One region of the Brevundimonas sp. TWP3-1-2b1 genome, then DNA from elsewhere that is predicted to be linked to it. Evidence: predicted binding sites of a transcription regulator. Region 1 holds the regulator's gene; the other holds the start of a gene.
What was found. Region 1 encodes HrcA, which represses chaperone genes, less so after heat shock. Its sites were predicted from a motif close to GTTAGCANTCNNNNNNNNNGANTGCTAAC; they were not measured.

Region 1 (6,133 bases):
GCGGTCTCGGGGGAGCCGCAGGCGGCGAGCGACAGGCTGAACGCAAGGGCGAGGGCGGCGGGCACACGAACCATGGCGGCGTCTCCGGGCGATCTTGAAGGCGCGACGATGACGCTGTTCTCCGTCGCTGGAAAGCCCGTTTTCGTCCGCGAAAAACACCCTGACGAAACGGATGAAACGGACGAGACTTTTGGGCTTTCCGAGCAACATCAAAAGGTTGCTGTTTCGAGCCCTGTCACTCCCCGGAGGGCTGTCTGACAGGGCTGTCAGACAGGGCGGACGAAACGGCGCTGGATTGTCAAAGACCCCACCCCTCAAATCTGGGATGCGACCGCGCATCCGCAAGGCGCGGACAAGAATAAATTCACACCCGGAGTGGAAACTCAGCGCTGGCGGGCGAGGGCCTGGTCCACGGCGGCCTTCTGCAGCTTGAACAGGTCGTTGCAGCCCGCCTCGGCCAGTTCGAAAAGACGGTCGAATTCGGGGCGGGAGAAGCCGCGCTTCTCGCCGGTCGCCTGGATCTCGACAATGGTTCCCGAGCCGGTCAGGACGAAATTGCCGTCGGCCTCGGCGTTGGAGTCCTCCTCGTAGTCGAGGTCGGCCACGGGCGTATCAGCGAAGATGCCGCAGGAAATGGCCGCCACCTGATCGAGGATCGGATCGGCCTTCAGCACGCCCTCGGCGCGCAGGTAGCCGAGCGCCGAGGCCATCGCGACCCAGGCGCCGGTGATCGAGGCGGTGCGGGTGCCGCCGTCGGCTTGGATGACGTCGCAGTCGATCAGCACCTGACGCTCGCCCAGCGCCTTGAGGTCGACGACGGCGCGCAGGGAGCGGCCGATCAGGCGCTGGATTTCCTGGGTGCGGCCCGACTGCTTGCCGGCGGCGGCCTCACGCTTGCCGCGCGTGTGGGTGGCGCGAGGCAGCATGCCGTATTCGGCGGTGACCCAGCCCTGACCGGTGTTGCGCATCCAGCCGGGCACTTTTTCCTCGATCGAGGCGGTGACCAGGACCTTGGTATGGCCGAACGAGACCAGGCAGGAGCCCTCGGCGTAGCGGTTGACGCCGGTCTCCAGCGTCACGGCGCGGAGCTGGTCTGGGGTGCGTTCGGAGGGGCGCATGACGGGTATCCTGAAGGTCGGTATTGCGTTGGCGTATCGAGCGGCGGTGCTTATCCTGAAAGGGTGAGCCTGTATCCCCCCAACCTCCCCGTGCGATCGGGTCGCCGCCCATGAGGCCGCCGCTCAGCCCCCTGATGACGCCCCACTACGCCGGCTTGGCCGCGCTGGACCAGCGGGCGCGGGATATCTTCAGGAGTGTGGTCGAGACCTATCTCGAGACCGGGGAGCCGGTGGGGTCGCGAACTGTGTCGAAAGGCGGGGTGCATCTGTCGCCCGCCTCGATCCGCAACACGATGCAGGATCTCACGCTGGCGGGGTTGCTGGCCGCGCCGCACACCTCGGCGGGGCGGATTCCGACCCATGCCGGTCTGCGTCTGTTCGTGGACGGACTGCTGGAGATCGGCGACGTCGGGACCGAGGAGCGACGCGAGATCGACGCCCGTCTGCTCGGTCGCGGCAAGGGCTTCGAGGAGGCGCTGAACGAGGCCACCGCCCTGCTGTCGGGTCTGGCGGGCGGGGCCGGCATCGTCGCCAGTCCGGTGCGGGACGCGGGCGTCAAGCACGTGGAGTTTGTGGCCCTGGGCTCGGGTCAGGCCCTGGCGGTGCTGGTCGCCGACGACGGGACGGTCGAGAACCGACTCATGCCGCTGGCCGCTGGCGTGACGCCGTCGATCCTGCAAGAGGCGTCGAACTTCCTTTCGGCCCGCATGAAGGGCCGGCTCCTGTCCGAGGCCCGGCTGGAGATGGGGGCGGAACTGGCCGCCGCGCGCAGCGAGCTGGACGCCGCCGCCGCCCGTCTGGTCGAGGACGGGCTGGCGGCCTGGTCGGGCGGGGCGGATCGGGAGCGGTCGTTGATCGTGCGGGGGCGCGCCAACCTGTTGCAGGACGCCGGCGCCGCCGAGGATCTGGAAAAGGTCCGGATCCTGTTCGACGATCTGGAGCAGAAGGAACAGCTGATCGGCCTGCTCGACGGAGTCGATGCCGCGCAGGGGGTGCGGATTTTTATCGGGGCGGAAACGCGACTGTTTTCGCTTTCGGGTTCCGCCGTCGTCGCGGCGCCCTATATGACGGGCCGACAACGGGTTCTGGGCGCCATCGGCGTGATCGGACCCGCAAGACTGAACTATGCCCGCATCATCCCGTTGGTGGACTACACCGCGCGGGTTCTGGGGCGCATCCTGGACGGACAAGACACGTGACCGATACCCAAGACCCGAACTACGATGCCGAGCTGGACGAAGCCCTGGCCAACGCCGAGGCAGGTCTGGACTCTGGCCCGGCGGACGATCTGCGCCCGCTGGACGCCATGATCGCCGAGCGCGACCAGTGGAAGGACCGCGCCATGCGGGCGGCGGCTGAGGCGGACAACGTCAAACGCCGCACCGAGACCCAGATGAATGACGCCCGGGCCTTCGCGATCCAGCGCTTCGCCAAGGACCTGCTGGGCGTGGCCGACAATCTGGAGCGCGCCCTGATGGCTGCGCCCAAGGACGCCGACGCCGGCGAGGCCGGTCTGGTGACCGGTCTGGAGCTGACGCAGAAGTCCCTGCTGCAGGCCTTCGAGACCAACGGGCTGAAGCGCGTCGCGCCGGGGCCGGGCGAGGCTTTCGACCCGCACCTGCACCAGGCCATGATGGAACAGCCCTCGGCCGAGGTTCCGGGCGGCAGCATCCTCGTGACCATGCAGGCCGGCTACGAACTGTTCGGCCGCACCGTGCGTCCGGCCATGGTCGTCGTCGCGGCCAAGGGCTCAGGTCCGCAAGGCGGCAACCCCTATGGCTCGGCGCCGGACGCGAACGGCGGGACGTTCGACGGCAAGGCGTAATCCCGGTCCTCCCCCGATGGGGGAGGTGGCTCGAAGCGAAGCGTAGAGACGGAGGGGGCTCGGTTCAGACGCGGCGTCTGCGGCCGGCCCCCTCCACCGCTCCGCGGTCCCCCTCCCCCGATGGGGGAGGAGTTCTACTTCAGCTTCGCCTCGAACAAGGCCAGCAGTCGGGCCCAACCGTCGGCGGCCTCGGTCGCGCGATAGGAGGCCCGGTAGTCGGCGTGGAAGCCGTGCGGGGCGTCGGGATAGAGTTTGATGCCGCTCTCGGTCGCGCCCGCGGCCTCCAGCGCCGCCTGCATGGCGGCGACGGTGTCGTTGGGGATGCCCTGGTCCTGGCCGCCGTAGTTGCCGATGACGACGCCCTTCAGGTTGTCGGCCAGATCGACCGGGAAGGGCTGGCCCGCGGCGACCTGTTCCGGCGTGGCCGTTGGCGAGGGGGCCAGACGGCCGTACCAGGCGACGCCGGCGTCGATGGCGGCGAAGCGGGCCGCGGCCTGCCAGACGACCTTGCCGCCCCAGCAGAAGCCGGTGATCCCGACCTTGTCGACATTCGCCCATAGCTGGCCCGAGGCCCATTCGAGGGTGGCGTTGATGTCGCCCATGACCTGTTCGTAGCCGGCGGCGCCGACGATGGCCTGGATGCGCTGCATATCGGCGAGCGGGGCCGGGTCCTCGACGCGGACGAAGAAGGCCGGGGCGATGGCGACGTAACCGGCCTTGGCCAGGCGGCGGCAGACGTCCTGGATATAGGCGTGCAGGCCGAAGATCTCCGACACCACGATCACAACGGGGAAGGGGCTGTCGCCTTCGGGGCGGGCGACATAGGCCGGCAGGTCGAAGCCGTCTGCGGAGGGATAGGAGACCATCCCGGTCGCCAGGCCCTCGGAGTCGGTCGTGATCGGCTGGGCTTCCTGGGCCAGGGCGGCGACCGCATAGCCGGTGAACATGGCCCCCGCCGTCAGCCCGCCGAGGGATCGGCGCGAGAACCGGAAATCGTCGGCGGTCTGGCCTTCGGGGCGGATCAGGACGGTCATGGGCGCTTCCTCCGGGATTTTGGTCGCCGACTGTGACGAGACCGCGCGGTTCCGTCGAGTCACCGCCCTGTGACCTTACGCCGCCCGGCGAAGGGTCAGGTTGATCCGCCCGCCGCCGGGCATCAGCCGCGACGAGCCCGCCAGCAGCCGATCGATCCCGTGGCGCGCCAGTCGAGCGGGGCCGGTCAGGGCGCAGACGTCGCCGGAGGCCAGTTTCAACGACCGGGTCGGCCCCTTGCCCGCGGGGCCAATGCGGAAGACGGCGGTGTCCCCCAGCGACACCGACAGGACCGGGGCGTCGAGGTCGGCCTCGTCCCTGTCCTGATGCAGCCCCATGCGGGCGTCCTCGCGGTAGAGGTTGATCAGGCAGGCGTCGGGCGGCCCGGGCCAGCCGGTCAGGTCGGCCCACAGGTTCAGAAGGACGGGCGGAATCGGCGGCCAGGGCGCGCCGGTCGCGGGATGGGTCGGCTGGTAGCGGTAGCCGGCACGGTCCGAGACCCAGCCGAGCGCGCCAAGATTGCTCATCCTGACCGAGAACGGCTTTCCGCCCGGGGTCACCGGTCGATAGGGGGGCGCGATGGCCATGGCGGTGTCGATTTCGGCCAGCAGGGAGGCCTGCGCGGCCTCGTGCAATCGGCCGGGCCAGTAGTGAAATCCGGGGAGGTCGGGGAAGGGCTCCATCGCCCTCGTCTAGCGCGTGAAGTAATAGTCCGCGACCTGGCAGGCGTTGATACCGCTGCGTTGCAGGCTCTGGCCGTTGTCGAACTCTGCGCGCAGCGAGTAGCGGCAGGCGCCGGAGCCGTCGTCGATGGTCACCACCACGCTCTCGCCCGGCGACAGGGTGCCGGAACCCAGCAGGTCGTCGCCCCAGTCCCCGCCCGACGAGGCGTAGAGATAGGTCATCGACCAGCCGGTCTGGTTATGGATGCGGACATCGCGATTGTAGGCGTCCTGCGATGGACGCGCCGGAGCGACCGCATGGACCGTCGCGACCCGCTTCGACGCCGATTCCGCCGTCGCCTGGGCGCCCGACAGTCCAAGCAGTGTCAGGCCCAGGATCAGGGCTGGTGTGAACCGGCGAGGCTTGCGAGGCGGGGAGCGCATCATCGGGACCTGAAACTGGCGGGCCCGTGACCCGCAATCAGGCCCAACAGTGCCCGAACGGGAGCCTGAACGCACCTGATGACCCCTGACTCCGCCTGATTCGGGCCTCGTCCTGAAACAAGCCCTTGCGGGGCATGACGACTTTCCCATATCCCGACCAGCCCGAGAGACCCCGCAATCCGTGGGGTTTCACGGAAAAACACACAACCTGCCGCGCTCTCGCCCCCGAGAGGCGGCGCAAACAAAACGGGGGCGGTCACGCGCGGCGCTTTCTGATAAGGCCGCCGCATCGCCCGCCAGACGGAGAAAAGACAGGCTCATGGCCAAGATTATCGGTATCGACCTCGGCACCACCAATTCGTGCGTGGCCGTCATGGACGGCAAGAACCCCAAGGTGATCGAAAACGCCGAAGGCAACCGCACCACCCCGTCAGTGGTCGCGATCCAGGACGGCGGCGAGACCCTGGTCGGCCAGCCCGCCCGTCGTCAGGCGGTGACCAACCCCGCCAACACCTTCTTCGCCATCAAGCGCCTGATCGGCCGCAGTTTCGACGACCCCGTCGTGGCCAAGGACAAGGCCATGGTGCCCTATGAGATCGTCAAGGGTCCGACCGGCGACGCCTGGGTGCGCGCCAACGGCAAGGACTACTCGCCGCAGCAGATCTCGGCCTTCACCCTGATCAAGATGAAGGAGGCCGCCGAGGCCTATCTGGGCGAGAAGGTCACCCAGGCAGTCATCACGGTTCCTGCCTACTTCAACGACTCGCAGCGTCAGGCGACCAAGGACGCCGGCAAGATCGCCGGTCTCGAAGTCCTGCGCATCATCAACGAACCGACCGCAGCGGCCCTGGCCTATGGCCTGGACAAGAACGACGGCCAGAAGATCGCCGTCTATGACCTCGGCGGCGGCACCTTCGACGTCTCGATCCTGGAGATCGGCGACGGCGTCTTCGAGGTGAAGTCGACCAACGGCGACACCTTCCTGGGCGGCGAGGACTTCGACGTCCGTCTGGCCGACTACCTGGCCGACGAGTTCAAGAAGGAACAGGGCG
Region 2 (6,133 bases), 100 kb from region 1:
GCCGCGCTCCTTGAGGATCAGGTGCGCCTGCATGTCGAGAGCGGCGAGTTCCTGCGCCCGAATCTTGAAGGCGTCGAAGTCTGTCAGCACGCCGTTCCAGCCCTCGACGACGGTCTTCAGGGCGCCGGCGCGGCTGACGATGTCGATGAACAGGGGCTCGGACGCGACCGAGACCGGCGCTCCGGCCACCGCGGCCGGCTCGGCGGCGGCCAGGACCACATTGGGGTCGCTCAGGAGGAGGGCGGCGGCGATGGCTATGCCACAGGACATGGTGAACGACCTTTTCGCGAATCTACGATTGAACCGGTCTACGCCCCACCCGTAAACGAGACCTTGCTCAAGGGGATATGTTCGCATGACCGACTGGACCGCCTTCGATGTCGCCGCAGCGCGGGATGCCGACGCGCGCATCGTCGACCAGTTCGCGGCTGACCCGGATCGGCTGGCCCGGATGACGGTCGAGGCGGCCGGCCTCTATCTCGACCTGTCCAAGCAGAGCTGGACAGAAGCCGCCTTCGAGACCTGTCTGGACCTGGCCCGCTCGGCCGGGGTCGAGGCGGCCCGGGCACGGTTGTTCGGCGGCGAGGCGATCAACTTCACCGAGGGCCGCGCCGTGCTCCACCCCGCCCTGCGCGCGGCGACGGGGGCCGACTTCCACGCCCTCGGCGAAGCCGTCTCCGCCGGGGTCGACGCCGTCCGCGCCGACATGGCCGCCTATGCGACCGCCGTCCGCTCGGGCGCCGAGACGGGCGCGACCGGCAAGCCCTTCAAGGCCATCGTCCACATCGGCATCGGCGGCTCGGACCTCGGTCCCCGCGTCGTCTGGGACGGGCTTCGTCCTGTCGACCCGCAGATCGACCTGCGCTTCGTCGCCAACATCGATCCGCGTGACATGGCCGAGGCCCTGACCGGCCTCGCTCCCGAGACCACCCTGGTCGTCGTCGTCTCCAAGACCTTCACCACCCAGGAAACCCTCGCCAATGCCGAGGCTGCCAGGGCCTGGCTGGCGGCCGGCCTGCCCGAGGCCGGCCGCGACAGGCATTTCATCGGCGTGACCGCCGCGCCGGACAAGGCCAAGGCTTTCGGCTGCGCCCGCACCTTCGCCTTCCGGGACTGGGTCGGCGGTCGTTATTCCCTGTGGTCAGCGGTCAGCCTGAGCTGCGTCATCGCCCTGGGGCCGGACGTGTTCGACGCCATGCTGGCCGGCGCTGCGGCCATGGACGACCATTTCGTTTCGGCGCCGCTTGAGAAGAATGCCCCCGTCCTGATGGCCCTGGCCCAGATCTGGAACGTCGACGGCCTGAACCGGCCCGCCCGCACGGTCGCCCCCTACGCCCACGCCCTGCGTCGTCTGCCCTCCTTCCTGCAGCAGCTGGAGATGGAGTCGAACGGCAAGCGGGTGCATCGCGACGGCTTGCCCGTTACACGCCAGACCTGCCCCGTCGTCTTCGGCGAGCCCGGCACCAACGGCCAGCACGCCTTCTTTCAGCAGATTCACCAGGGGCCGCAGGTCGTCCCGGCCGAGTTCGTCATCGTGGCGAAGACGCACGCCGCCGCGCCTGAAAGCCCGCTGTGGTCGAATGCTCTGGCTCAGGGTCAGGCGCTGATGCTGGGCAAGACGACGGAGGAGGCGCGGGCTGAACTGCTCGCCTCCGGCGCGGATGCGGCCGAGGCCGACCGGCTGGCGACGCACAAGACCTTCCCCGGCAATCGACCCTCGACCGCCATCGCCATGGAGCGTCTGACGCCCGGGACGCTGGGCGCCCTTCTGGCCCTCTACGAGCACAAGACCTTCGTCGAAGGGGTGATCTGGGACATCAACTCCTTCGACCAGTGGGGGGTGGAGCTGGGCAAGGTGTTGGCCAGGGAGATCCTGAAGGATGTCTCCGCCGGCGGACCGTCGGCGACGCTCGATCCCTCGACCGCGTCCCTGCTCACGCGCCTGATGTAGAAACGGGCCCCGAAGGGCCCGCTTCAGGTCTCAGTAGTTGCGCCAGCGGCGATCGTCGCGCCGGTCGTCCCGGCGATCGTCTCGCCGATCCGAACGCCACTCGCGGCGATCATCCCTGCGGTCGTCGCGGCGGTCCCAGCCCCGTTCGCGGCTGTTGATGCCTTGCTCGCGCTCCCAGTGGCCGCGATTGCGCCAGCAGCGTCCGTCCCGCCAGTAGTCACAGTCGGAGCGGTATCCACTGTTGCCGTAACCGTAACCATAGCCCGAACCGTAGCTGTAGCCGTAGCTGCTCCCGCCATAGGAGCGATAGCCGCGACGGTCGTCGTCGCTGGCCGCCGCCGCGCCCAGAGCCGCCCCGGCCAGGGCTCCCCCGGCGACATAGCGATCGTCGCCGTCGCCGAGCACCGCGCCGGCGATCCCGCCGACGACCGCGCCGACCAGCAGCCCCGCGACCACATCGCCGTCGTCATTCCGATCGTGCCGGTCATGGCCGCGACCGTAGTTCTGGGCGGCGGCGGCCGGCATGGCGACGGCGCTCAGGGTCAGGGCGGCCGCGCCGACAGCGATCATCCGAAACATCTTCATTCTCTGGCCCTCCAAGGCGGTCAGTGAAGCCTGCTCTACCACCCGGGCGAACAGCGACTGACGAAATCCATTGCTGCGCTCGTGAACCTGAACGGCTGAATTGAATTCCTGTTCATCTGGCGTTCATCGAGCGCGCACGTCTTGACGCTGCTGGGCCGCGACCCTACTTCCGCTGCGCGTTAGCACTCGTGGGGCCCGGCTGCCAAAAAGCCGCCTCCGAGCCGCTACGATGAACTTTTGAAGTCTTCACTGGAGAATACACAGATGGCGTTTCGTCCTCTCGGCGACCGCGTGCTGGTCAAGCGCGTGGAAGAAGAATCCAAGACCAAGGGCGGGATCATCATCCCCGACACCGCCAAGGAAAAGCCGCAGGAAGGCGAAGTCGTCTCCGTCGGCCCCGGCGTTCGTGACGAGCGCGGCACGGTCAACGCCCTGGAACTGAAGGCCGGCGACCGCATCCTGTTCGGCAAATGGTCGGGCACCGAGGTCAAGCTTGAAGGCGAAGACCTGATCATCATGAAGGAATCCGACGTCCTGGGCGTGCTGTAAGCATACCGATCGTCCGACCTTACTTCAACGAAATCAATATTTAGGAGCTGCCCTCAATGGCTGCCAAGATCGTACAGTTCAACACCGACGCGCGCGACAAGATGCTGCGCGGCGTCAACGTCCTCGCCAACGCCGTCAAGGTGACCCTGGGTCCCAAGGGCCGCAACGTCGTGATCCAGAAGTCCTTTGGCGCCCCGCGCTCGACCAAGGACGGCGTCTCGGTCGCCAAAGAGATCGAGCTGGAAGACGCCTTCGAGAACATGGGCGCCCAGATGATCCGCGAAGTCGCTTCGAAGACGAACGACAAGGCGGGTGACGGCACTACCACCGCGACCGTCCTGGCCCAGTCGATCGTGCAGGAAGGCCTCAAGGCCGTCGCCGCCGGCATGAACCCGATGGATCTGAAGCGCGGCATCGACAAGGCCGTCACGGCCGTCCTCGCCGACATCAAGGCCTCGGCCAAGAAGGTCTCGAACAACTCCGAGATCGCCCAGGTCGGCACCATCTCCGCCAACGGCGACGTTGAAGTCGGCGAGATGATCGCCAAGGCCATGGAAAAGGTCGGCAATGAGGGAGTCATAACTGTCGAAGAGGCCAAAACCGCGGAGACGGAATTGGACGTCGTCGAGGGCATGCAGTTCGACCGCGGCTACCTGTCGCCCTACTTCATCACCAACGCCGACAAGATGGAGGTTCAACTCGAAGAGCCCCTGATCATGCTGCACGAGAAGAAGCTGTCGTCGCTGCAGTCGATGCTGCCGATCCTGGAAGCCGTGGTCCAGTCGGGTCGCCCGCTGCTGATCATCGCCGAGGACATCGAGGGCGAGGCCCTGGCCACGCTCGTCGTCAACAAGCTGCGCGGCGGCCTGCGCGTCGCCGCCGTCAAGGCTCCGGGCTTCGGCGACCGCCGCAAGTCGATGCTGGAAGACATCGCCGTCCTGACCGGCGGCCAGGTCATCTCTGAAGACCTCGGCATCAAGCTCGAGAACGTCACCCTCGACATGCTCGGCAAGGCCAAGAAGGTCACCATCACCAAGGACGACACCACCATCGTCGACGGCGTCGGTGAGAAGGACGCGATCGAGGCCCGCATCGGCCAGATCAAGAAGCAGATCGAGGACACCACCTCGGACTACGACAAGGAGAAGCTGCAGGAACGTCTGGCCAAACTGGCCGGCGGCGTCGCGGTCATCCGCGTCGGCGGCTCGACCGAAGTCGAAGTGAAAGAGAAGAAGGACCGCGTCGACGACGCCCTGAACGCCACGCGGGCCGCGGTTGAAGAAGGCATCGTCCCCGGCGGCGGCATCGCCCTGCTGAAGGCGACCAAGGCGCTGGAAGGTCTGAAAGGCGACAACGCCGACCAGACCGCCGGCATCGCCATCATCCGCCGCGCCATCCAGGCCCCGATCCGTCAGATCGTCGAGAACGCCGGCGTCGAAGGCTCGATCGTGGTCGGCAAGGTGCTCGAGAACCCCTCGCTCACCTTCGGCTTCAACGCCCAGACGGAAGAGTACGGCGACCTGGTCGCCATGGGCGTGATCGACCCGGCCAAGGTCGTGCGCACGGCCCTGCAGGACGCGGCCTCGGTCGCCGGCATCCTGATCACCACCGAGGCCGCTGTGGCCGATGCTCCCAAAAAGGGCTCGGGCGGCGGCTCCGGCGGCATGGGCGGCGGCGGCATGGGCGGCATGGGCGACATGGACTTCTAGTCCAGGAAGCTCGGCTCAGGCTGAACCAACAGGAGGGCGGGTCCGGAAACGGGCCCGCCCTTTTTTTCTTGGGCCGCGCCAAGCTGCCCGATCAAACCTGTCGTGAAGCTCATTTTGTTGCGGAGAGGCCATGAGGGCTAACCGGCTCGTTTGCCAGAGGCCAGAATGGGATCAAACAGGAACTGCCAGAGGGTGCGGCGGTCGATGGGAATGTCAGCCCGCAACGCCATGCCCGGCTGCAGCCTCAGGCGCTCTCCGTACGCATCCACGTAGTCCCGCGAAAGCGAGACCCGAACTTCATATACGGCCTCCGTTTGTTGGATTGGAAAGAGTGCCTCGCCAGGACGAATGACTGTTCTGGTCACGTCGAGAATGCGCCCTTCCACAAACCCGAACCGCTGAAAGGGAAACGCTTCGATCTGAAGACGGGTAGTCTGGCCAACCTTCAAGAACCCTGATGCGCGGGTTGGAACGAGCAGGCGAGCTTCAAGCGGCGAACCGTCAGGCGAAATCGACAAGAGCGGCAGATCGGCAGCGGGCGTCATGCCAGGACGCGCCTGTAGGCTGGAAATCGTCCCGGCAATCGGTGCGAGTAGCTGATGCCGTCGTGCCACCTGAAGCTCGGCGCGGCGCTGCGCAACGCTGGCCGCGTCACTTGCCACCCTGGCCGTCGCTTCTGCCAACCGCGCTGGCAAAGCGGCTAGTTGAGACCGCAACTCTGCCGATGTGGCTTCAGACTGAGATATCCGCGCGTCTAGATCAGCCAGCGCCGTGCGTTCGGCGAGGACCGTGCGTCTGCGCCGGTCTACCTCGACGGCGGGTGCATATCCCTGAGCCTGCAAACGCGCCAGGCGCTCCGTATCAGCTTCAGACAGCGCCAGTGCGTCAGCTTGGACTGCGCGCTGCTGGAGGAGGATCTGCTGCAGCCGATTTTGGGCGGCGATCTGATCACGGAGCCGCTCTTGATCGCTCTCGTAGCCTCGGGAGAGTGCGTCCTGCCGATCGTCGAGCGCGGCGCGCTGACGCTCTGTTTCGGCGAGTTGCACGTCAAGGACCGGTCCCTGTCCCAAGCTCGACACGTCGGACGTAAACTCAATGATTGATGCGCCCTCTTCGACGCTCTGTCCTTCCCGCACCAACACCCGCGAGACGCGCCCGGCTTGGACCGCCGTAACCTGAACGATGCCCGCTTCTGGTAGAAGAAAGCCCTGTACAGTTTCCTTGCGGGTGAAGTGCCCGAAAATGAGCGCTGCAAACACGAAGACGCACAAAGCGGTCAGCACCGCAGTCCAGATCACTAAGGATGGCGGCTGGGCCAGCCGTACCTCACCCCAAAGGC

Region 2: the regulator HrcA is predicted to act here: its motif matches at 2,715-2,743, upstream of groES (co-chaperone GroES).

The regions. Positions count from the first base shown of each region.
Region 1 is NZ_JAFCTT010000003.1:20,966-27,098, reverse strand. It holds gene ACP7AB_RS03605 (hypothetical protein) at 1-74, opposite strand, end outside; gene rph (ribonuclease PH) at 384-1,118, opposite strand; gene hrcA (heat-inducible transcriptional repressor HrcA) at 1,253-2,317, shown strand; gene grpE (nucleotide exchange factor GrpE) at 2,314-2,943, shown strand; gene ACP7AB_RS03585 (dienelactone hydrolase family protein) at 3,078-3,977, opposite strand; gene ACP7AB_RS03580 (alpha-ketoglutarate-dependent dioxygenase AlkB family protein) at 4,053-4,658, opposite strand; gene ACP7AB_RS03575 (hypothetical protein) at 4,668-5,081, opposite strand; gene dnaK (molecular chaperone DnaK) at 5,401-6,133, shown strand, end outside.
Region 2 is NZ_JAFCTT010000003.1:124,137-130,269, forward strand. It holds gene ACP7AB_RS04075 (hypothetical protein) at 1-270, opposite strand, end outside; gene pgi (glucose-6-phosphate isomerase) at 356-1,951, shown strand; gene ACP7AB_RS04085 (hypothetical protein) at 1,982-2,536, opposite strand; gene groES (co-chaperone GroES) at 2,801-3,085, shown strand; gene groL (chaperonin GroEL) at 3,142-4,794, shown strand; gene ACP7AB_RS04100 (HlyD family secretion protein) at 4,932-6,133, opposite strand, start outside.